Regions from separate parts of the Streptomyces sp. NPDC007929 genome, predicted to be linked through region 2. Evidence: predicted binding sites of a transcription regulator. Region 2 holds the regulator's gene; the other holds the start of a gene.

Region 1 (10,785 bases), on a different contig from region 2:
TGGCGGTGGACGGCGGCTTCCTGCTCACCGCCCCCGGCCCGTCGACGGTGGCGAGCGTCGGCACCGGCCTCTGCCTCGTCCCACTCGACACGGCCGCCACGACCGCGGTCCCGGCCGGTGAGCCCGTCCTCCTCAAGGACGAGAACCGCTCCCGCTGGAACCGCATGCTGCTCGCCCGCGGCGTCACCGCGCTGGCCGAGGCCCTTCCTCCAGCGCCCCGGGCATCCTGAGCATCAGGCAGCATCAGGCCGGATGCCCGACGAGCATCGCCGGTGCTCCCGCGACCCGGGTCAGGAACACCGTCGCCGCGTGCGGCCCCTGCGGCTTGACCTTCTTGCGGAGCTCCTCCGGCTCCACCGCCGAGCCCCGCTTCTTCACGGTCAGCGTGCCGACCTGACGCTCCCGCAGCAGCGCCTTCAGCTTCTTGACGTTGAAGGGCAGATGGTCGGTGATCTCGTAGGCGGTGGCGTACGGGGTCGGGTGCGGGGCGTCGGCCGTGACGTAGGCGATGGTCGCGTCGAGCAGCCCACCGTCCACCTGGTCGGCCACCTCGGCGACCAGGTGGGCGCGGATGACGGCGCCGTCGGGCTCGTAGAGGTAGCGGCCGGGCGGGCGGACCTCCGGGTCGGGCAGACCGCGGGAGAGCAGGGTGCGGGGGCCCGGCAGGAGGGTCGCCCGGATCGCCCCGGGCTCGGTGCCGAACCACAGCACCGCCTCCTTGACGTCCCCGCCGTCGGAGATCCACTCGGCCTCGGCGTCCTCGGGGACCGCCTCGTGCGGGATGCCGGGGGCGACCTTCAGCGCGGCGCCGCGCGGGGCCCGGCGGGCCACGGAGACCGCCCAGGACAGGGGCGGTGAGTAGGCCTCGGGGTCGAAGATCCGGCCGCGGCCGCCGCGCCGGGCGGGATCGACGAACGCGGCGTCGAAACCGGCCGTGTCCACCTCGGTGACGTCCGCCTCGCGCACCTCGACGAGGCCGGACAGGCCCAGCGCGTCGGCGTTCGCCCGGGCCGCCGCGGCCGTTCGCGGGTCCCGGTCCACGGCCAGCACACGGATCCCGGCGCGGGCCAGCGCGATCGCGTCACCGCCGATGCCGCAGCACAGGTCGGCGACCGAGGTGATGCCCGCCTCGGCCATCCGCCGGGCCCGGTAGGTCGCCACGCTCGACCGGGTCGACTGCTCGACGCCGTTCGGTGTGAAGAACATCCGGCCAGCGTCCTCGGCCCCGAACTTCGCCACCGCCCGCTGCCGCAGCCGCGCCTGCCCGAGCGCCGCCGACACCAGCTCGGCGGGGTGCTCGCGGCGCAGCCGGGTCGCGACGGCCAGCTCCCGCGCCGGGTCGGTGTCCCGCACCTCGTCGAGGAGGGCGCGGCCTTCGGGGGTGAGGAGGAGAGCGAGGTCGTTCACCGGATCATTGTCGGCCACCGCGGGGGGCGGGTGACGTGTGGGCCAGTCGGTGGATGGTGGGGCGCGGGCCGCGGTGTCGGGCCGGGATCGGCGGGAGGCGCTGCGAGGATCCGGCGTCATGCGAGCAGTCGTACAAAATGACAAATGCCGGGCATGGGGGGTATCGGGGCGAAGGTCCGCGGGCGTGCGGATCGGCCTCACCGTGCTCGTCCTCGCCGCCATCGCCTCCGGCTGCGCGCAGGACGGCGGCAGCGACCCGGTCACCCCGGCGGGTGGCCAGCAGCCCCTCGACGCACCCCCGGCCCGCGCGCTCGACTCCTACGCCACCAAGCTGCGCGCCGCGCACGCCGCCCGGGTCGCCGCCGCGCACCGCTGGGGCCTGCGCAAGGTCCCCCGGACCGCCCCGCCCGCCCCGGCGCACAAGCCGAGGATCAGGACCCGCAAGGGCTTCGAGGTGGACGGCCACCGGGAACTGGACCTGCCGCCCGTCTTCACCCGCGTCCCCACCCGGGACAAGGTCGTCTTCCTCACCATCGACGACGGCGCCGAGAAGGACCCGGCGTTCCTGCGGATGATGAACGACCTGGACATCCCCTACACCGCCTTCCTCAGCGGCTACCTGGTCAAGGACGACACCCGCTACTTCCGGAAGATGCAGTCCAAGGGCGTGGTCCTGAACAACCACACCCTCCACCACCCCAACCTGCGGGGCATGTCCTACCGGGCGCAGAAGCGCGAGATCTGCGGCATGCAGCGCTACCTGAAGCGGCAGTTCGGCAAGCGCCCCACCCTCTTCCGCCCGCCCTACGGCAGCTACGACCGGGCCACCCTGCGCGCCGCCAAGACCTGCGGCATCGCGTACGCGCCCCTGTGGAACCAGGAGGTCTTCGCCGACCACTGGGAGTACCGCGAGGGGGACCGCACCCTGCGCCGGGGCGACATCGTCCTCACCCACTTCCGGGGCCGCGACCAGTGGAAGGGCACGATGGCCGACATGATCCGCCGCTTCCTGAACAAGGTGACGGCCCAGGGGTACGCCGTCGGGCGACTGGAGGACTACCTGTGAGGCGGCCGGCCGCCGCCCTGCCGTGCGCGGTCGCCCTGCTGTGCGCGGTTCTGCTGGCGGGTTGCGCCGGGACCGCGGGGGAGCGGCCGGACCCCGCCGACGGCCGCGCCCAGGACCCGCCCCGCGCCGTGAGCGCCCCCCGCTCACTGCCGCCCGTCGTGGACCACGTCCCCACCCGCGACCCCGTCGTCTTCCTCACCTACGACGACGGCGCCGAACGCGACCCCCGCTTCGTCCGCCTCGTCCGCGAACGGCGCCTGCCCGTCAGCATGTTCCTCACCGACAGCGTCGTGGGCCCCGGCTACGGCCACTTCGCCCGGCTGCGCGCGGTCGGCGCGTCCATCCAGAACCACACCCTCGACCACCCCGCCCTGCGCGGCCTGCCCTACGCCGGGCAGCGCGCCGAGATCTGCGGCCAGCAGCACAAGCTCCGCTCCCGCTTCGGCATCACGCCCCGCCTCTTCCGCCCGCCCTACGGCACCTACGACCGGACGACCCTGCGCGCCGCGGCCGACTGCGGCATCACGGCGGTCGTCCTGTGGCGCGCGTCCCTGGGTGCCGACGGCGAACTGACCTACACCCGGGGCGAGCCGCGGCTGCGGGCCGGAGACATCGTCTCGGTGCCGTCGGGCGAGACCGGTTCCCCGAGCCTCGCGGAACGGACCGAGCGCCTGCTACGCGAGATCGCCGAACGGGGGCTGCGGGTGGGGCGGCTGGAAGACCACTTGGAGGACGGCCTGCAGGACGGCCTGCTGGACCGCCTGTAGGGCCGCCTGGGGGGCCTCTGCAGAGCCGTCCGGGAGGGTCGTCTGTCGGGTCACCAGGAGAGACCGCCCGGCCGACGCGCCGTCGGCAATTAGCAGTCCGCTTGACCGAGTGCTAATCGCAGTCATAGTCTCGGCTCTGGCACTCCCCCCAGGAGAGTGCCAACACAGCGACGGGCAGGTCCGGCACCCGCGACGACGGATCCACCTGGTCGCCACCTCAGACAGTTAACCCCGTGAGATCTCCGAAGGGGGAGGTCGGATCGTGACGACCACCAGCTCCAAGGTTGCCATCAAGCCGCTCGAGGACCGCATCGTGGTCCAGCCGCTCGACGCCGAGCAGACCACCGCCTCTGGCCTGGTCATCCCGGACACCGCCAAGGAGAAGCCCCAGGAGGGCGTCGTCCTGGCCGTGGGCCCGGGCCGCTTCGAGGACGGCAACCGTCTTCCGCTCGACGTCTCCGTCGGCGACGTCGTGCTCTACAGCAAGTACGGCGGCACCGAGGTGAAGTACAACGGCGAGGAGTACCTCGTCCTCTCGGCCCGCGACGTGCTCGCGATCGTCGAGAAGTAATTCACCCCAAGCACCTTGCTTTGAACTGCGCCCCTGGCCCCCGCTGTCACCTCTGAGCCGGGCGCCCGGGGCGCAGTGCCGTATATCCCAGATTCCGGAAGAGGGCTCACGCTCCCATGGCGAAGATCCTGAAGTTCGACGAGGACGCCCGTCGCGCCCTCGAGCGCGGCGTCAACAAGCTTGCCGACACGGTCAAGGTGACGATCGGCCCCAAGGGCCGCAACGTCGTCATCGACAAGAAGTTCGGCGCTCCCACCATCACCAACGACGGTGTGACCATCGCCCGCGAGGTCGAGGTCGAGGACCCGTACGAGAACCTCGGTGCCCAGCTGGTCAAGGAGGTGGCGACCAAGACCAACGACATCGCGGGTGACGGTACGACCACCGCGACCGTGCTCGCCCAGGCGCTCGTGCGCGAGGGCCTCAAGAACGTCGCCGCCGGTGCTTCCCCGGCTGCCCTGAAGAAGGGCATCGACGCCGCCGTCGCCGCGGTCTCCGAGGAGCTCCTCGCGACCGCCCGGCCGATCGACGAGAAGTCCGACATCGCCGCCGTCGCCGGTCTGTCCGCCCAGGACACGCAGGTCGGCGAGCTCATCGCCGAGGCCATGGACAAGGTCGGCAAGGACGGTGTCATCACCGTCGAGGAGTCCAACACCTTCGGTCTGGAGCTGGACTTCACCGAGGGCATGGCCTTCGACAAGGGCTACCTGTCGCCGTACTTCGTGACGGACCAGGAGCGCATGGAAGCCGTCCTGGACGACCCGTACATCCTCATCACGCAGGGCAAGATCTCCGCCATCGCGGACCTCCTGCCGCTGCTGGAGAAGGTCATCCAGTCCAACGCCTCCAAGCCGCTGCTGATCATCGCCGAGGACGTCGAGGGCGAGGCCCTCTCCACCCTCGTCGTCAACAAGATCCGCGGCACCTTCAACGCCGTCGCCGTGAAGGCCCCCGGCTTCGGCGACCGCCGCAAGGCGATGCTGCAGGACCTGGCGATCCTCACCGGCGCCACGGTCGTCTCCGAGGAGGTCGGCCTCAAGCTCGACCAGGTCGGCCTGGACGTGCTCGGCTCCGCCCGCCGCGTCACCGTCACCAAGGACGACACCACGGTCGTCGACGGCGCCGGCAACAAGGACGACGTGCAGGGCCGCGTCGCCCAGATCAAGGCCGAGATCGAGACCACGGACTCCGACTGGGACCGCGAGAAGCTCCAGGAGCGCCTCGCGAAGCTGGCCGGCGGCGTGTGCGTCATCCGCGTCGGTGCCGCCACCGAGGTCGAGCTCAAGGAGCGCAAGCACCGTCTGGAGGACGCCATCTCCGCGACCCGCGCCGCGGTCGAGGAGGGCATCGTCTCCGGTGGTGGCTCCGCGCTGGTCCACGCCGTGAAGGTCCTCGAGGGCAACCTCGGCAAGACCGGCGACGAGGCCACGGGTGTCGCGGTCGTCCGCAAGGCCGCCGTCGAGCCGCTGCGCTGGATCGCCGAGAACGCCGGCCTGGAGGGCTACGTCATCACCTCCAAGGTCGCCGAGCTCGACAAGGGCCAGGGCTTCAACGCCGCCACCGGCGAGTACGGCGACCTGGTCAAGGCCGGCGTCATCGACCCGGTCAAGGTCACCCGCTCCGCCCTGGAGAACGCCGCCTCCATCGCCTCCCTCCTCCTCACGACCGAGACCCTGGTCGTCGAGAAGAAGGAAGAGGAAGAGCCGGCCGCCGCGGGCCACGGCCACGGCCACGCCCACTGACGACCAAGCGCGCCAGACCCTGAGCAGGGCCCGGCCCCCGAAAACGGGGCGCCGGGCCCTCGCCATTTCCTCACCACGACTCAGGGAACCGCAGCGGCGGTCGAGGGCCTCCTGGGTACCGGAGCAGAGAACCGGTTGAGCACGGCCGGAGCACATCGCTGGACGAGCTGAACCTCGGCGCCAGGAGACCGGGTCCGCATCGGCGTGGGACCGCACTCCGAACGGCCTGCGCGCGCTACGGGCGCGTGACTCTCGTGCGGCCATGTCACTCTTCCGCAACGAGCCTTTGGCGGCGGGTGCGATGTGGGCATGCTGCCCGCATGCAGATGACGGAGCCGTTCGCCGCGACCTCGGCTGCTGTGGCGCCGGTGATTCTCATCGCCGCCGGTCTGGAGGTCGCGTCCTATCAACGGACGATCCAGGGCTGGGTGAGTCGGCTGGTGGAGCAGGTCGAGCCCCAGCTGACCGCGATCCTGGAGCAGTCGCCCGCCGAGCGTCGGGCCGCCGTGCGCCGACTGGTCGAAGAGCACAGCGTCATGGCGAGCACGGGCATGCTGAAGGCCGCGGTTCAGTTCGCGCTCGGAATCCTCTGGGTCGTGGTCATGATGGCGCAGGTGTGTGTCACGGTCGTCTGCCTGGCCTGGCTCGGAGTGCCGGCGCATCAGCCTGAGCGGGACATCGCCGTGGCGTGTCTCGTGGCCGTGGCGGTCGGTGCCTTCGCGGTCGCGACCTTCCCGATGTACCGGCTCATCCAGTCGCCGTGGGCACCGATCGTCGCATGGGCGTTGAAAATCGAGTTGCGTTCGCGTCTCACTGCGGCGCGAGGGCAGGAAGGGGCGTGACGCGGCTCGCCACCGGGGCCCCCGGCGTCAGAGCTCCGTAGACTCCAGCGCCCCCAGCTGCTGCATCAGACCCAGCCGGTCGTACTGCCACCAGCCCTCGGCGATCTTTCCGTCGGGCGTGCAGCGGTGCACGGTCGTGCCGGTCATGGTGACCTCCTGGCCGGTCGGCTCGATCCCGAGGAACTCGCCGGTGTGCCGCCCGCTGAACGTCCACCGGGTGCAGACCCGGTCCCCCTGCGCCATCTGGTCCTCGATGGTGAACGAGAAGTCGAAGCCGCCGCGCCACACCTCCACCTCGCGACGGAGCGCGTCCAGCCCGATGACGTCCTGCACATTGGCCGGATCGTGATCGTGGTAGTCCTCGATGAACACGTCGTTGAACGGCGGCGCGTCCCCCTGACCCGGCGCCAGTTCGAAGAACCTGCGCGCGGTGGCCGCGTACAACTGCTCGTCCCGCACCACGTCCAGGTCCGTGAAGGTCGGCGTCTCCTCGCAGAGCGCCACCATGTCCTGGAAGATCCGGTCCGTCTCCGGCAGCCCGGAGTTGCGCATCGCCTCCTCGTACGAGGGGAACTCCACGATCTCCACGATGTGCGAGGAGTCCGCCCGGTCCTTCGCCACCACACTGTGCGACGCGGTCCGCTTCCCCTTGGTCTGCTCGACCCACCGGTCCATCAGCCGGTTCATCTCGTCGAGCCGGCTGGTCCTGCATTCGATGAGCTGTACGAAGGTCATGGTCTCGCCTCCGGCCCCCCTGGGTCCGGCTGAACAGCTTCATTGTCCCAAGGGGAACGCCCGGGTGCCTCCCGGCTCATGGGGGGGGGGAGGAAGGCGAGCCGGCCGACGCGACGCTACTGCGGCCCGTACTTGCGTCCCGTCCTGGAGGACACCGCTCCCAGCATCCCCCGAGGCACCAGCTTCGCCGCCCCCATCAGCGCCTTGTAGCGCGGGTCCGGGATGGACAGCGTCTTGCCGCGCGCCAGGTCGTGCAGCGCCGCCGCCACCAGCTTGTCCGCGTCGAGCCACATCCAGCCGGGGATGTTGTCGGTGCCCATCCCGGCCCGGTCGTGGAACTCGGTGCGCACGAACCCAGGGCAGAGCGCCATCAGCCGTACGCCGCTGCCGGCCAGGTCGCGCGCGGCGCCCTGGGTGAACTGCACGACCCACGCCTTGGAGGCACCGTAGGTGCCCCGAGGGACGAACGCGGCCACCGACGCCACGTTGACCACGCCGCCCCGGCCCCGCTCGCGCATCGCCTCGGCCGCCGCCGACGTCAGCCGCAGCACCGCCTCGCAGTGCACCTTCAGCATCCGCAGCTCATCGGCCATGGAGACGTCCAGGTAGCGGCCCTTGTTGCCGAATCCGGCGTTGTTGATCAGGAGGTCGACGGGGTTCCTGCGGTCGCCGAGGCGTCCGGCCACCGCCTCGATCCCCTTGTCCTCGGCCAGGTCGGCCGTCAGCACCTCCGCCTCGATGCCGTGCCGGTCGTGCAGTTCGGTCGCCTGCTCGTGCAGCCGCTTGGTGTCGCGGGCCACCAGCACCAGGTTGTGCCCGTCCGCCGCCAGTCGCCGCGCGAACGCGGCTCCGATGCCTGCCGTCGATCCCGTAATCAGAGCCGTTGTCATGGCAGAAGGTTAGTGACCCGGACCGGGTGCATCCGCTTCCCCGTGGGGCCGTCCGTGGTGAAGGGTCCGTGGAGACAGGCGTGGTGAGCGGCCATCAGCCCCCGTACTTCTCCTCGTACTCCCGAGCCGTCCGCAGCAGCTCCGGGTGCAGAGCCTCGCCCGCGGCCAGCAGGCGCGGCAGCAGCGTCCGCTCGGTCGTCACCGCCCGGAACTGAAGGGCTACCGTCACGTCGTGGCCGGGCCGGTGCACGATCTCCACGGCGTCGCCCGCGCGGATCTCCCCGGGCACGATCACCCGCAGATACGCCCCCGGCGCCCCCCGCCGCGTGAACCGCTTCACCCAGCCCTTCTCACCCAGGTGGCCCTGGAACGTACGGCACGGAATCCGCCCGGAGGTGATCTCCAGCACCACCTCGGGGCCGATGCGCCAGCGCTCGCCGATCAGCGCGCCGGACACGTCAAGACCGCGGGTCGTGAGGTTCTCGCCGAACGCGCCGTCGGCCAGTGTCCGGCCCAGCTCGCGCTCCCACTCGTCCATGTCCTCGCGGGCCATGGCGTACACCGCCTGATCGTCGCCGCCGTGGTGCTCCAGCTTGCACACCGCGTCACCGGCGAGCCCGCTCCCGCCGATCCCCTTGGGTCCGGGCGCGGACACCCGCACCGGCCCGTCCACCGGCCGCTTGTCGATTCCGGTCACGCCCCCGGGGCCGTCCGCGTACGGCGCGGCCTCGGCGCGGCCCAGATTCACAGACAGAAGCTTCATGACCCGCACGGTAGGCGACCACTCCCCAAAGCGTCGACGCAATATTCGCATCGTCGTCAAAGCGTCGCTTATCCTCGAAGAGTGATCGAAGCTCGTCATCTCCGTGTCCTGCGCGCCGTCGCGACCACCGGTTCCTTCTCCGCCGCGGGCCGGGAGCTGGGCTGTACCCAGCCCGCCGTCAGCCAGCAGATGAAGGCCCTGGAAACCTCCGTGGGCACCCCGCTGCTGATCCGCACGGGACGCGAGATGCGCCTGACCCAGGCCGGCGAGGCCCTGGTGCGGCATGCCTCCGGGATCCTCGCCGGGCTCACAGCGGCGGAGGAGGAGGTCGCCGCCATCGCCGGGCTGCGCGCGGGCCGGGTCCGGCTCGTCTCCTTCCCCAGCGGCAGCTCCACCCTCGTCCCCACGGCTCTCGCGGCACTGCGCGCGGCGCACCCGGGCACCCGTGTCTCCCTGGAGGAGGCCGAGCCGCCCGCCTCCGTGGGCCTGCTGCGCGACGGCGACTGCGACGTGGCGCTCGCCTTCCGCTACGAGGGGTCGGCGAGCGCGCAGGAGTGGGACGACCTCGTCGTACGGCCGCTGCTGTCGGACCGGCTCGTCGCGCTCGTGCCGGAGCGGCACCGGCTCGCGGGCGCGCGGTCCGTCGACATCGGTGAGCTCACCGAGGAGCCGTGGATCGCGGGCTGCCCGCGCTGCCGTGGGCAGTTGGTGGAGGTGTGCGCGGCGGCCGGCTTCACCCCGCGCATCGACTTCGCCACCGACGACTATCCGGCGGTGGTCGGGCTGGTCGGCGCCGGTCTGGGCGTCGCCGTGCTGCCCCAGCTGGCCGTCGAGTCGGTACGGCCCCGGGGGGTGCGCACCGTGCGGCTCGAACCGGCGGTGCGGCGGGAGATCGTCGCGCTCACGCTGCCCGACCTCGCGCAGGTCCCGGCGGTGGCCGCGACCCTCGACCAGCTGACCCGGGCCGCCCGCCGCCCGTAGCGGGCGCGGCGGCGCTCCGGGGCGAGGGGCCTGCCCGTGTTCACACGGCCGCCCGCGTCCACACGGCCGCCCGCGTCCACATGGCCATCCGCGTCCATACGGTCACCCGCGTCCATACGGTCACCCGCATGCAATACGGCCACCCGCGTCAAAAACCAACGGCACGCGTGCGCGTGCCCGTTCGAAGAAACGTTCCTTCAATTGTTCGAGGCGGTGTGCCCGCCCAGTGCCGACGCCGACACCAGCCGGTTGCGCGCCCGCCCCATCAGTTCTTCGCGCTCGTCCTCGGTCAGTCCGCCCCACACGCCGTACGGCTCGCGCACCGCCAGCGCGTGTGCGGCGCACTCGGCACGTACCGGGCACCTCATGCAGACCTCTTTGGCCGAGTTCTCACGAGCGCTCCTCGCCGCACCGCGCTCGCCCTCCGGATGGAAGAACAGCGAGCTGTCCACTCCGCGACAGGCAGCCAGCAGCTGCCAGTCCCACAGGTCCGCGTTCGGTCCGGGAAGGCGGGAGAAATCTGCCATTACGTGACCCCTTGTAGCCGTTCTGGGCGGATCCGGTGTCTACGACCGTACAACTACGATCTAAGGAGATGAAAATATGACTCATTGCGAATCTAGCTCCAGACACTGGCAAAGCGGAAGAAATGGGTCTGAATGGGGCACGGGTTGTGATGAAACTTCGAGGGTCTGCTGCGCATATCTGCACCGTGTCCGCCCCCTCACGTAGAGTGCCGAAGATGGCAGCCACCCCCGTAACTCTTTCGAGTGACCGTCGTTGAGAGTGCGAGGCGGTTGAAGGAACAAGCGCTCGGGCGGGCGTCCGAGACGGTCGACCGCACAGGTGACGATTTCGTACCAGCCTGGAGGCTCAAGGTGACGCGCATCAGCTGCGGAGGGCGGTCATGACATCCGTCCTCGTCTGCGACGACTCCCCGCTTGCCCGAGAGGCGCTCCGTCGTGCGGTCGCGACCGTGCCCGGCGTAGAGCGCGTGACGACGGCGGCCAACGGCGAGGAA
Region 2 (10,785 bases):
GCCGTCGGGCTCGACGATCCGGTACCCGTACGACTCCACCGGGTGCCACAGCTTCCGGGCCTCCAGGGTGTAGCCGCCCGTGCGGGCCAGCGGCCCGTCGGCGTCGACCGGGGCCTCGGTGATGCCGACGGTCTCACGGTAGGCGGTGGCGTACCGGAGCCGGTCGAAGAAGCGCTGCCCGGAGCGCGGGTAGTGGGCGGTGATCTGGTGCGGGACCCGGTCGAGGTTGATGCGCTGGATCACTCCGGCGAGACCGAGGGAGTGGTCACCGTGGAAGTGCGTGACGCAGATCCGGTTCAGGTCGTGCGCGGCGACCCCGGCACGCAGCATCTGGCGCTGCGTGCCCTCGCCGGGGTCGAAGAGAATGCCCTCGCCGTCCCAGCGGAGCAGATAGCCGTTGTGGTTGCGGTGCCGGGTGGGGACCTGGGAGGCGGTGCCGAGCACCACGAGTTCGCGTACGGACAAGGCGGATCACCCCGGGGGCCAGTCGAGGCCCCGGCCGCCGAGCACGTGGCCGTGCACGTGCCACACCGTCTGGCCGGCGCCGCTGCCGGTGTTGAAGACGAGGCGGTAGCTGTCGAGCTTCTCCTCGTCCGCGACGGCCTGGGCCTCGCGGACCACGTCGGCGGTGAGGGCCGGGTCGGCGGCGGCGAGGGCGGCGGCGTTCTCGTAGTGCGCCTTGGGGATGATCAGGACGTGAGTGGGGGCCTGGGGGTTGATGTCGCGGAACGCGATCGTCGTCTGTGTCTGGCGGACGATGGTCGCCGGGATGGTGCCTGCGACGATCTTGCAGAACAGGCAGTCTTCCTGGGGCTCCCCTGCCATTTTCCCTCCGGGGGTTGGCCGAATGTGGTCCGTCGTGGGCATCGTATCGTCGTCGGGTGCGGGGCCGGTCGTGGCTGGTCGCGCCCACGCGGCGGAGCCGCACATCGACCCAGCCCCGCGCCCCTTAAAGGGTCGGTACGGCGGGGGGCGTTTTCGCCGGACTGGTCTCCAGTGCCTCCAGTGCCAGCCTGATCGCCTCGTCCAGTTGGGTGTCCCTCCCCGCCGCGTAGTCCTGGGGGCGCTGGACGATCTCCACGTCCGGGTCCACCCCGTGGTTCTCCACGCCCCACTCGTAGCCCTCCAGCCAGAAGGCGTACTTGGGCTGGGTGACCAGGGTGCCGTCGACCAGGCGGTAGCGGCTGTCGATGCCGATGACGCCGCCCCAGGTGCGGGTGCCGACGACCGGGCCGAGACCGAGGGCCTTGATCGCCGCGTTGACGATGTCGCCGTCGGAGCCGGAGAACTCGTTGGCGACGGCGACGACGGGGCCGCGCGGGGCGTCCTCCGGGTAGCTGTAGGGGCGCATGCCCCGCGGGACGGCCCAGCCGACGATACGGCGGGCCAGCTTCTCGACGACCAGCTGCGAGGTGTGGCCGCCGCGGTTCTCGCGGACGTCGACGACCAGGCCCTCGCGGGCGACCTCGACGCGCAGGTCGCGGTGGATCTGCGCCCAGCCGGGGGCCTGCATGTCCGGGACGTGGAGGTAGCCGAGACGGCCGCCGGACTTCTCGTGGACGTAGGCGCGGCGGTCGGCGACCCAGGCGTGGTAGCGCAGGGGTTCCTCGTCGGCTACGGGCACGACGACGGCGTGCCTCGGGTCGCCGCCGCCGGACGGGGAGATGGTCAGCTCCACCGGCTTGTTCGCCGTGCCGATCAGCAGCGGGCCGGGGCCGAGCACGGGGTCGACCGGCTGACCGGCGATCGCGGCGATGGCGTCGCCGGGGCGCACCGCGACGCCGGGGGCGGCCAGCGGGGAGCGGGCGTCCGGGTCGGAGGTCTCGGAGGGCAGGATGCGGTCGACGCGCCAACTGCCGTCCTCGTGGCGGGAGATGTCGGCACCGAGCAGACCCTGGCGGGGCCCGCCGCCGGAGCCGCCGCGCGGGGTGACGTAGGCGTGCGAGGTGCCGAGTTCCCCCTGCACCTCCCACAGCAGGTCGACGAGGTCGTCGTGGGTGGCGCAGCGGTCCACGACGGGCCGGTAGCGGTCGAGGACGCCGTCCCAGTCGACGCCGCTCATGTCGGGCCGCCAGAAGTGGTCGCGCATGATGCGGCCGTTCTCGTCGAACATCTGGCGCCACTCGGCCGCCGGGTCGACGAACTGGCGTACCCGGCCCAGGTCGACGGTGATGTTGGAGTCGCTGTCGTCGTCGCCTGAGGCACGCCGGTCGCTGGGGACGACCTTCAGCCGCCCGTCGGTCCACAGCAGCACCCGCTTGCCGTCGCCGCTGACGGCGAAGTGGTCGGCGTCGACGGCGAGGTGCTCGACGCGCTGCTGGGCGAGGTCGTAGCGCTCCAGCTCGGACTTGGGCTCGGGGTCGTCCGGGGTGGCCCGGGACGCGCCGAGCACACCGGTGACCGGGTGGCGCAGCCACAGCACACCGTCCTTGGCGGCGCGCAGGTTGGTGTAGCGGGCGGCCTCGACCGGGAAGGGCACGATGCGGTCGGCGAGGCCTTCGAGGTCGATGCGGGTGGTGGGGGTGCCCTCGCTGTCGGGGGTCTCCTCCCGGTCGGGCGTCTCGAAGGACCTGCCGTGCCGCTGCGGCCCGAACGGGGAGGGCGTGGTGGCGGCGAGGGTGATCAGATGCGGCCGGGCGCCCACCACGAAGGCCAGGTCGAAGACATGCTCGTCGTAGACCGGGTCGAAGGAGCGGGTCGACAGGAACGCGAGGTGCTTGCCGTCCATGGTGAAGGCGGGCGCGTAGTCCTGGAAGCGCAGTGGGGTGGCCTCGGTGACCGACAGGTCGGTGGTGTTGGCGAGCTTCAGCTGGCACAGCGGCCGGGGGCCGGGGTGGGACCAGGCCAGCCAGGTCGAGTCGGGTGAGAAGACGAGGCCCGACACGTCGCCGTCCTCGCTGCGGTCGACCTCCCGCACCTCGCCCGTCTCCCGCTCCACGAGCAGCAGCCGCCCGTCGTGGCAGGACACGGCGGCCCGGCTGCCGTCGGGCGCCATGGCGAGGTCCAGCACCCGGCCGAGCTGACCGGCGGCGAGCCGGCGGGGTGTCACCCCGGGGGCGAGTCCGGTGGCGGGCGCGAACTCCAGGGCGTCGTCGCCCTCGGCGTCCGTCACCCACACCACCCACTGCTCGCCGTCCGCGCGGAAGGTGCGCGGCAGCCGGGCCCGCACGCCGGGGGCCGAGGCCAGCGCGCGGGCCGGTCCGGCGCGGTGGGTGACCCAGTGCACGGAGCCGCGTACGGCGACCGCGCTGCCGCGCGCGGTGTGGTCGGGGGAGGCCGAGCCGAACCACCGGGAGGCGTTCACCGGGAACGGCTGGAGATCGACGCGCTGCCCGCCCAGCCGCACCTCCAGCCGCCGCGGTTCGGCCCCGTCCAGGTCGTCCAGCACCCACAGTTCACCGGCGCTGGAGTAGACGACCCGGGTGCCGTCGGTCGCGGCGTGCCGGGCGTAGAAGCCGTCGAGGAGGGTGTGGCGGCGCAGGTCGGAGCCGTCGGCGAGGGAGGAGTAGAGCGCTCCGGTGCCCTCGTGGTCGGAGAGGAAGCCGATCCGGTCCCCCACCCAGAAGGGGTACTCGAGGTTGCCGTCGAGGTCCTCGTGCAGCCGCGTGAACTGGCCGTCGTCCTCGCGGTCGATCCACAACTTGCCCGCCGTACCGCCGCGGTAGCGCTTCCACCAGGCGGCCTCGCGGCCCATCGGCGCGGACAGCAGCACCGTGTGGGGGCCGTGGGCGACGTCGCCGACGGGGCCGTAGGGCAGGGTGGTGGCCGGGCCGCCGTCGAGCGGGACGGCGCGTGCCCAGGTGCGGCGCAGGCTCGCCTGCCCCTGGGTGCTGATCGCCAGCACCTCGCCGTCCGGGGTCCAGCCGCGCACCTGTGTCTTGAGGCTGCCCCAGTACGTCAGCCGCTTGGCCGGGCCGCCGTCGACCGGGGCGACGAACACCTCGGGGGCACCGTCGCGGGTGGAGGTCCAGGCGACGGTGGTGCCGTCGGGCGAGATGCGGGGCTGGGTCACCGGCATGTTGTCGGCGCTGACCCGCCAGGCCCGGCCGCCGTCGAGCGGGGCGAGCCACACGTCGTCCTCGGCGGTGAAGGCGACCAGGTCACCGTGCACATGGGGGAACCGGAGGTAAGCAGACGATGTCACCTGATCACCCTATGCAGGGACCACGCCGCGCGGACAGGGTTCGGATCACTTGCCCTCGACGGGACGGCAGTCCGGGTACCGGTCGCACCAGACGGTCTGGGTCACGGTCACGGTGACGGTCGGCCCGGGCCCGCCGCCGCCGGGCCCGCCGACGGGGGGCGGGGTGGTGGAGTCGCAGTCGCCGAGGCCGTCGACCTGGAACCACACCTTGCCGTCCACCTTGGCGGTGATGTTCCCGCGTACGCAGGCGCCGTTCACCGCGTGGGTGACCTTGCCGTCGACGGTGATGTCCTTGCCGTCCTTGGTCTCGCCCTGGCAGTCGACTTCTGCGACGGTCCGCTCACGCGCCGAGGGTGACGACTTCCCGCCGCTGTCCCCGTAGGAGGCGGTGCAGGTGAGCCAACGCACGCCCGCCTTCTGCCGGTTGAGCTCCTTGGTCACCGTCTCGTCGGTGGTGTACGCGACGGACGCGGAGCTGATGGCGCCGGGCTCACAGGCGACGGCGCCGCCCACCGCCAGCACGGCGAACGCCGCCGCGACCGCCACCCGCCGCCCGCGCCGCCCGGGTCGAATCCTCGTCGAAACCCCCATGGAGGGAGCCTGCCACTGACGGGGGTCGCGCGGTAGGGCGCAAAGGCGTCAGCGGCGCGACATCAGCCACTCCTGACGCCCCGGCAGGTCGCTCTCGGGGCCCTTGAGACGCGCCGGCCCTTCACGTCCACGGTCCGAGGGGGTCAGGACCAGCGTCCGGTGCGTGCCAGGAGTACGGCCGCGGCGGCCGTCCCGGCGGTCGAGGTGCGCAGCACACTGCGCCCGAGGCGGTACGGCTTGGCCCTCGCTTCCTCGAACAGCGCCAGTTCCTCCGGCGCGACGCCTCCCTCGGGCCCTACCACCAGCACGATGTCACCCGTGGCCGGCAGTTCGGCAGTGGCCAACGGCCTGTCCCCGCTCTCGTGCAGCACGGCGGCGAAGTCCGCCCCGGCCAGCAGGGCGGCTACCTGCTTGGTGGTCGCCGCCTGGGCGACCTCGGGGAAGCGCACCCGGCGGGACTGCTTGCCGGCCTCCCGGGCCGTCGCCCGCCACTTGCCCAGCGCCTTGACCCCGCGCTCGCCCTTCCACTGTGTGATGCAGCGCGCCGCCGCCCACGGCACGATCGCGTCGACGCCGACCTCGGTCATCGTCTCGACGGCGAGCTCGCCCCGGTCGCCCTTGGGCAGCGCCTGGACGACGGTGACCCGGGGCTGCTCCGCGGGCTCCTCGGACACCGAGTCCAGCTGGACGATCAGCCGGTCCTTGCCCTCCGTGTCGAGCACCACGCAGTCCGCCCAGCGGCCCGCCCCGTCCGTGAGGACGACGTCCTCACCGGCGCGCAGCCGCTTCACGGAGACGGCGTGCCGCCCCTCCGGCCCGTCGAGGACGTACCGGCCGCCGCCGCCCGCGTCGAAGTGCTCGACCACGAACACCGGCGCGGTCACAGCGCACCCCCGCCCGCCAACGCGGCGCGGGCTGCGGCCAGTTCCCCGGCCAGCACCTCGACCAGCTGCCCGGCGGGCAGCTCCCGCGCCATCCGGTGCCCCTGCCCGGCCCACAGCGCCATGCCCTGCGCGTCACCGGCCTTGGCGGCGGCCTTGCGCAGCGGCGCGGTGAGGTGGTGGATCTCCGGGTAGGCGGCGGGCGCGTACGGGCCGTGCTCGCGCAGGAACCGGTTGACGAGGCCGCGCGCGGGCCGCCCGGAGAACGCCCGGGTCAGTTCCGTGCGGACGAACAGCGGGTTGGTCAGCGCCTGCTTGTGCAGGGCGTTCGCGCCCGACTCGTGCGTGGCGAGGAAGGCGGTGCCCAACTGGGCCGCGCTCGCGCCCGCCGCGAGGACCCCGGCGATCTGCCCGCCGCGCATGATGCCCCCGGCGGCGACGATCGGGATGCCGACGGCCTCACGGACCTGGGCGACCAGCGACAGCAGCCCGATGCCGGACCCGTCCGTCTCGGGGATGTCCCGGTGGGTGCCCTGGTGGCCGCCCGCCTCGATGCCCTGGACGATGACCGCGTCCGCACCGGCCCCTTCGACGGCCCGCGCCTCGTCGGGGGTGGTCGCGGCGGCCAGGACGAAGGTGCCGACGCGGTGCAGGGTGTCGACGACCTCGCGGCCCGGGACGCCGAAGTGGAACGACACCACCGGCACGGGGTTGTCGCGCAGCACCACGAGTTTGGCCTCGAAGCCGTCGTCACGTCCGCTGTCCGGATCGCCCAGCTCGGCCTCGTACCAGGTGGCCTCGCCGGCCAGTTGGTGGGCGTAGACGTCGACGGCGGCCGCGGAGGGGAGCGCGGCGCCGGCCGCTCCGGTGGAGCCGCTGCTCGCAGCCGGGTACTCCGGCTGCGGCATGAAGACGTTGACGCCGAAGGGCCTGGTGGTGAGGCTCCGGAGCTGCTTGATCTCCTGGTACATCCCGTCGGCGGTCTTGTACCCGGCGGCGAGGAACCCGAGCCCGCCCGCCTCGCACACGGCCGCCGCGAGCTGCGGTACGGAGACGCCGCCCGCCATGGGGGCCTGCACGATCGGGAGGGGGAAGAGATCGGTCAGTGCGGAGGACATGACCGCATGTTGTCACGTCCTCCGAACAACCCCGAAACCGGCCTGCCGACTGGCATAGACCAGAAGCACGGGCGGTCTCAGCGCCCGTTGAAGGCATCCTTCAACCGAGAGAACAACCCTTGCTGCCCCGGCCGACTGTGCCCGCCCGGGGGACAACCCCCGGACCCCCGGCAACGACCCGACCGCTCGCGTCAGCGCCCGTTGAAGGCATCCTTCAACCGCGAGAACAACCCCTGCTGCCCCGGCTGGAACTGCCCCGTGGGGCGTTCCTCTCCGCGGAGTTTGGAGAGCTCTCGCAGGAGGCGCTCCTGCTCGGGGTCGAGCTTGGTCGGGGTCTGGACCTCGACGTGGACGATGAGGTCGCCGCGTCCGCCGCCGCGCAGGTGCGTGACGCCCCGGCCGTGCAGCGGGATCGACTGGCCGGACTGGGTGCCCGGGCGGATGTCGACCTCCTCCATGCCGTCGAGCGTCTCCAGCGGCACCTTCGTGCCGAGGGACGCCGCCGTCATGGGGATCGTCACCGTGCAGTGCAGATCGTCGCCGCGCCGCTGGAACGTGCTGTGCGGCAGCTCGTGGATCTCGACGTAGAGGTCACCGGCCGGACCACCGCCGGGGCCGACTTCGCCCTCACCGGCGAGCTGGATCCGCGTGCCGTTGTCGACACCGGCCGGGATCTTGACCGTGAGCGTACGGCGGGAGCGGACCCGGCCGTCGCCCGCGCACTCCGGGCACGGGGTCGGCACGACGGTGCCGAAGCCCTGGCACTGGGGGCAGGGGCGGGACGTCATGACCTGGCCCAGGAAGGACCGGGTGACCTGCGAGACCTCACCGCGGCCGCGGCACATGTCACAGGTCTGCGCGGAGGTGCCCGGGGCCGCGCCCTCGCCGTTGCAGGTGTTGCAGACGACGGCCGTGTCGACCTGGATGTCCTTCGTCGTGCCGAAGGCCGCCTCGTCGAGCTCGACCTCGATACGGATCATGGCGTCCTGGCCGCGGCGAGTGCGCGAGCGCGGTCCGCGCTGCGACGCCGTGCCGAAGAACGCGTCCATGATGTCCGAGAAGTTTCCGAAACCACCGGCTCCGAAGCCGCCCGCGCCGCCGCCACCGGCCTGCGAGAGCGGGTCGCCGCCGAGGTCGTAGACCTGCTTCTTCTGCGGGTCCGACAGCACCTCGTAAGCGGCGTTGATCTCCTTGAACCGCTCCTGGGTCTTCGGATCGGGGTTGACGTCCGGGTGCAGCTCGCGCGCGAGCCGCCGGAAGGCCTTCTTGATCTCTTCCTGCGACGCGTCGCGGCGCACGCCGAGTACGGCGTAGTAGTCCGTGGCCACTACGACTCCGCCAGGATCTGTCCGACGTACCGTGCCACTGCGCGTACCGCTCCCATCGTTCCCGGGTAGTCCATGCGGGTCGGTCCGACCACGCCGAGCTTGGCGACTGCCTCGCCGCCCGAACCGTAGCCGACCGACACGACGGACGTGGAGTTGAGTCCTTCGTGGGCGTTCTCATGACCGATCCGTACGGTCACGCCCGGATCCTGCGCCTCGCCGAGCAGCTTGAGGAGCACGACCTGCTCCTCCAGCGCCTCCAGCACCGGCCGGATCGTGAGAGGGAAGTCATGCCCGAAGCGGGTCAGATTGGCGGTGCCGCCGATCATCAGCCGCTCCTCGTTCTCCTCGACGAGCGTCTCCAGGAGTGTGGAGAGCACCGTGGAGACCGTACCCCGGTCCTCGTGCTCGAACGCCTCCGGGAGATCCTCCACCAGACCCGGCACATCCGCGAAACGGCGGTTCGCCACACGGCTGTTGAGCCGGGCGCGCAGATCCGCCAGCGAGGCCTCGCCGAAGGGCGCCGGGCAGTCGACCACCCGCTGCTCGACCCGCCCGGTGTCCGTGATCAGCACGAGCATCACCCGCGCGGGGGCGAGGGAGAGCAACTCCACATGCCGCACGGTCGAACGGGTCAGCGAGGGGTACTGCACGACGGCGACCTGACGCGTGAGCTGCGCGAGCAGCCGCACCGTGCGCGCCACGACGTCGTCGAGGTCGACCGCGCCTTCGAGGAAGTTCTGGATCGCACGCCGCTCGGGCGCGGTCATCGGCTTGACACCGGCGAGCTTGTCGACGAACAGCCGGTAGCCCTTGTCGGTGGGGATGCGCCCGGCACTGGTGTGCGGCTGGGCGATGTACCCCTCGTCCTCCAGGGCCGCCATGTCGTTGCGGACGGTCGCCGGGGAGACGCCGAGGCTGTGCCGCTCGGTGAGGGCCTTGGAACCCACCGGCTCCTCGGTGCCGACGTAGTCCTGGACGATGGCGCGCAGCACCTGGAGCCTGCGTTCACTGAGCATCGCGCACACCTCCAGAAGTCGTCCGCCCGTGGTCCTGCCCGTTGAGCCTGGCACTCTGCGCGTGCGAGTGCCAGCATTCCCCGGCCCAGTGTACGGCGGTGGGGTACACCCCCGGCAAGGCTGGTCGTGCGGCGCCGTGCCCCGAGCGGGGCGCACCGCTAGCGTCGCCGTATGACGGTGACTTGGGAAGACCTCGGATGGGAGCGCCTGGCCGCCGGTGTGGGGCGGTGCCGGCTGCCGGTGTGGGACTGCACGATCGGGCTGGTGGCCGGGGAGGGCGCGGTCCTCATGATCGACGCGGGGTCGAGCCTCGCCGAGGGCGCGAAACTGGGCGCGCAGGCGCGGGCGCTCACCGGTCACCGTGTGACACATCTCGCGCTGACCCACCCGCACTTCGATCATGTCCTCGGCGCCGCCGCCCTCCCGGACACCGAGGTGTTCGGAGCGGTGGGCGTGGACGCGGTGCTGTCGCGGGCGCGGGACCGCGAGGAGTTGCGCGAGGACGCGGTGCGCCAGGGCCTCGCGGCGCCCACGGCGCGGGAGGCGGCGGAGCGGCTGGCCCCGCCCGGCCACCTGGTCTCCGGCGAGTGGACCCTCGACCTGGGCGGCGGGCGGCAGGTGCTGCTGGCGAACGTCGGCCCCGGGCACACCGCGCACGATCTGGCGGTGCTGGTGCCGGGTGATCCGGAGGTGGTGTTCTGCGGCGACCTGGTCGAGGAGTCGGGCGAGCCGCAGGCGGGCCCCGACGCGGTGCCGTCGCGCTGGCCGGCCGCCCTGGACCGGCTGCTGGACCTGGGCGGTGAGGACGCGGTGTACGTGCCCGGTCACGGAGCGGTGGTGGACGCGGCGTTCGTACGGGCGCAACGGGACGCGCTGGCGGCGCGTTTCGGCGTGTCGCGGTGATCACCGGTCGCCTTCTCCTATCGTCATCCGAATGCGCCAGTACTCCGCCGATCTGACCCCGCCGTGGAAGAAGCCCCAGCCGGTGCCGGAGGTCGCGGCGGAGCCCGGCCTGGTGGTGGAGGAGCCGGGGACCGGCTTCTGCGGTGCGGTGATCCGCTGCGAGGCGGGCACGGTGACGCTGGAGGACCGCTTCGGCAAGCACCGGGTGTTCCCGATGGAGCCGCGCGGCTTCCTGCTGGAGGGCAGGGTGGTGACCCTGGTCCGCCCCGCGCCGGGCGGACCGGCACGTCCCACCCGCACGGCCTCGGGCTCGGTGGCCGTCCCCGGCGCCCGCGCACGGGTGGCCCGCGCCGGCCGCATCTACGTCGAGGGCCGGCACGACGCCGAGCTGGTCGAGAAGGTGTGGGGCGACGACCTGCGCATCGAGGGCGTGGTCGTGGAGTACCTGGAGGGCGTCGACGACCTGCCGTCGATCGTCTCCGAGTTCGCCCCAGGCCCGGACGCACGGCTGGGCGTCCTGGTGGACCACCTCGTGCCGGGCTCGAAGGAGTGGCGCATCGCCCAGTCGGTGACGAGCGAGCACGCGCTGGTCGTGGGCCACCCCTACATCGACATCTGGGAGGCGGTGAAACCGTCGTCCCTGGGCATCGAGGCGTGGCCCCGGGTCCCGCGCGGCCAGGACTGGAAGACCGGCGTGTGCCGGGCGCTGGGCTGGCCGGAGAACACGGGCGCGGCCTGGCAACGAATCCTGTCGGGCGTCCGCACGTACAAGGACCTGGAGCCGGAACTGCTGGGCAGGGTGGA

The links. The regulator HrcA, encoded in region 2, represses chaperone genes, less so after heat shock. The targets are predictions, from matches to a motif close to TTNGCACTCNGNNNNNCNGAGTGCNAA.
Region 1: groES (co-chaperone GroES) is a predicted target of HrcA. The motif match lies at 3,330-3,356, and genes of this name have one in related genera.

The regions. Positions count from the first base shown of each region.
Region 1 is NZ_JBIBKD010000003.1:352,916-363,700, forward strand. It holds gene ACFZDE_RS11305 (hypothetical protein) at 1-230, shown strand, start outside; gene ACFZDE_RS11310 (methyltransferase domain-containing protein) at 244-1,407, opposite strand; gene ACFZDE_RS11315 (polysaccharide deacetylase family protein) at 1,592-2,473, shown strand; gene ACFZDE_RS11320 (polysaccharide deacetylase family protein) at 2,470-3,240, shown strand; gene groES (co-chaperone GroES) at 3,503-3,811, shown strand; gene groL (chaperonin GroEL) at 3,928-5,553, shown strand; gene ACFZDE_RS11335 (hypothetical protein) at 5,874-6,395, shown strand; gene ACFZDE_RS11340 (ester cyclase) at 6,423-7,130, opposite strand; gene ACFZDE_RS11345 (SDR family NAD(P)-dependent oxidoreductase) at 7,247-8,020, opposite strand; gene ACFZDE_RS11350 (MOSC domain-containing protein) at 8,115-8,783, opposite strand; gene ACFZDE_RS11355 (LysR substrate-binding domain-containing protein) at 8,865-9,764, shown strand; gene ACFZDE_RS11360 (WhiB family transcriptional regulator) at 9,962-10,291, opposite strand; gene ACFZDE_RS11365 (response regulator transcription factor) at 10,672-10,785, shown strand, end outside.
Region 2 is NZ_JBIBKD010000002.1:601,559-612,343, reverse strand. It holds gene ACFZDE_RS07540 (ribonuclease Z) at 1-465, opposite strand, end outside; gene ACFZDE_RS07535 (HIT domain-containing protein) at 472-825, opposite strand; gene ACFZDE_RS07530 (S41 family peptidase) at 950-4,099, opposite strand; gene ACFZDE_RS07525 (hypothetical protein) at 4,190-4,735, opposite strand; gene ACFZDE_RS07520 (16S rRNA (uracil(1498)-N(3))-methyltransferase) at 4,879-5,619, opposite strand; gene ACFZDE_RS07515 (nitronate monooxygenase) at 5,616-6,734, opposite strand; gene dnaJ (molecular chaperone DnaJ) at 6,926-8,062, opposite strand; gene hrcA (heat-inducible transcriptional repressor HrcA) at 8,062-9,078, opposite strand; gene ACFZDE_RS07500 (MBL fold metallo-hydrolase) at 9,250-9,981, shown strand; gene ACFZDE_RS07495 (DUF3097 family protein) at 10,013-10,785, shown strand, end outside.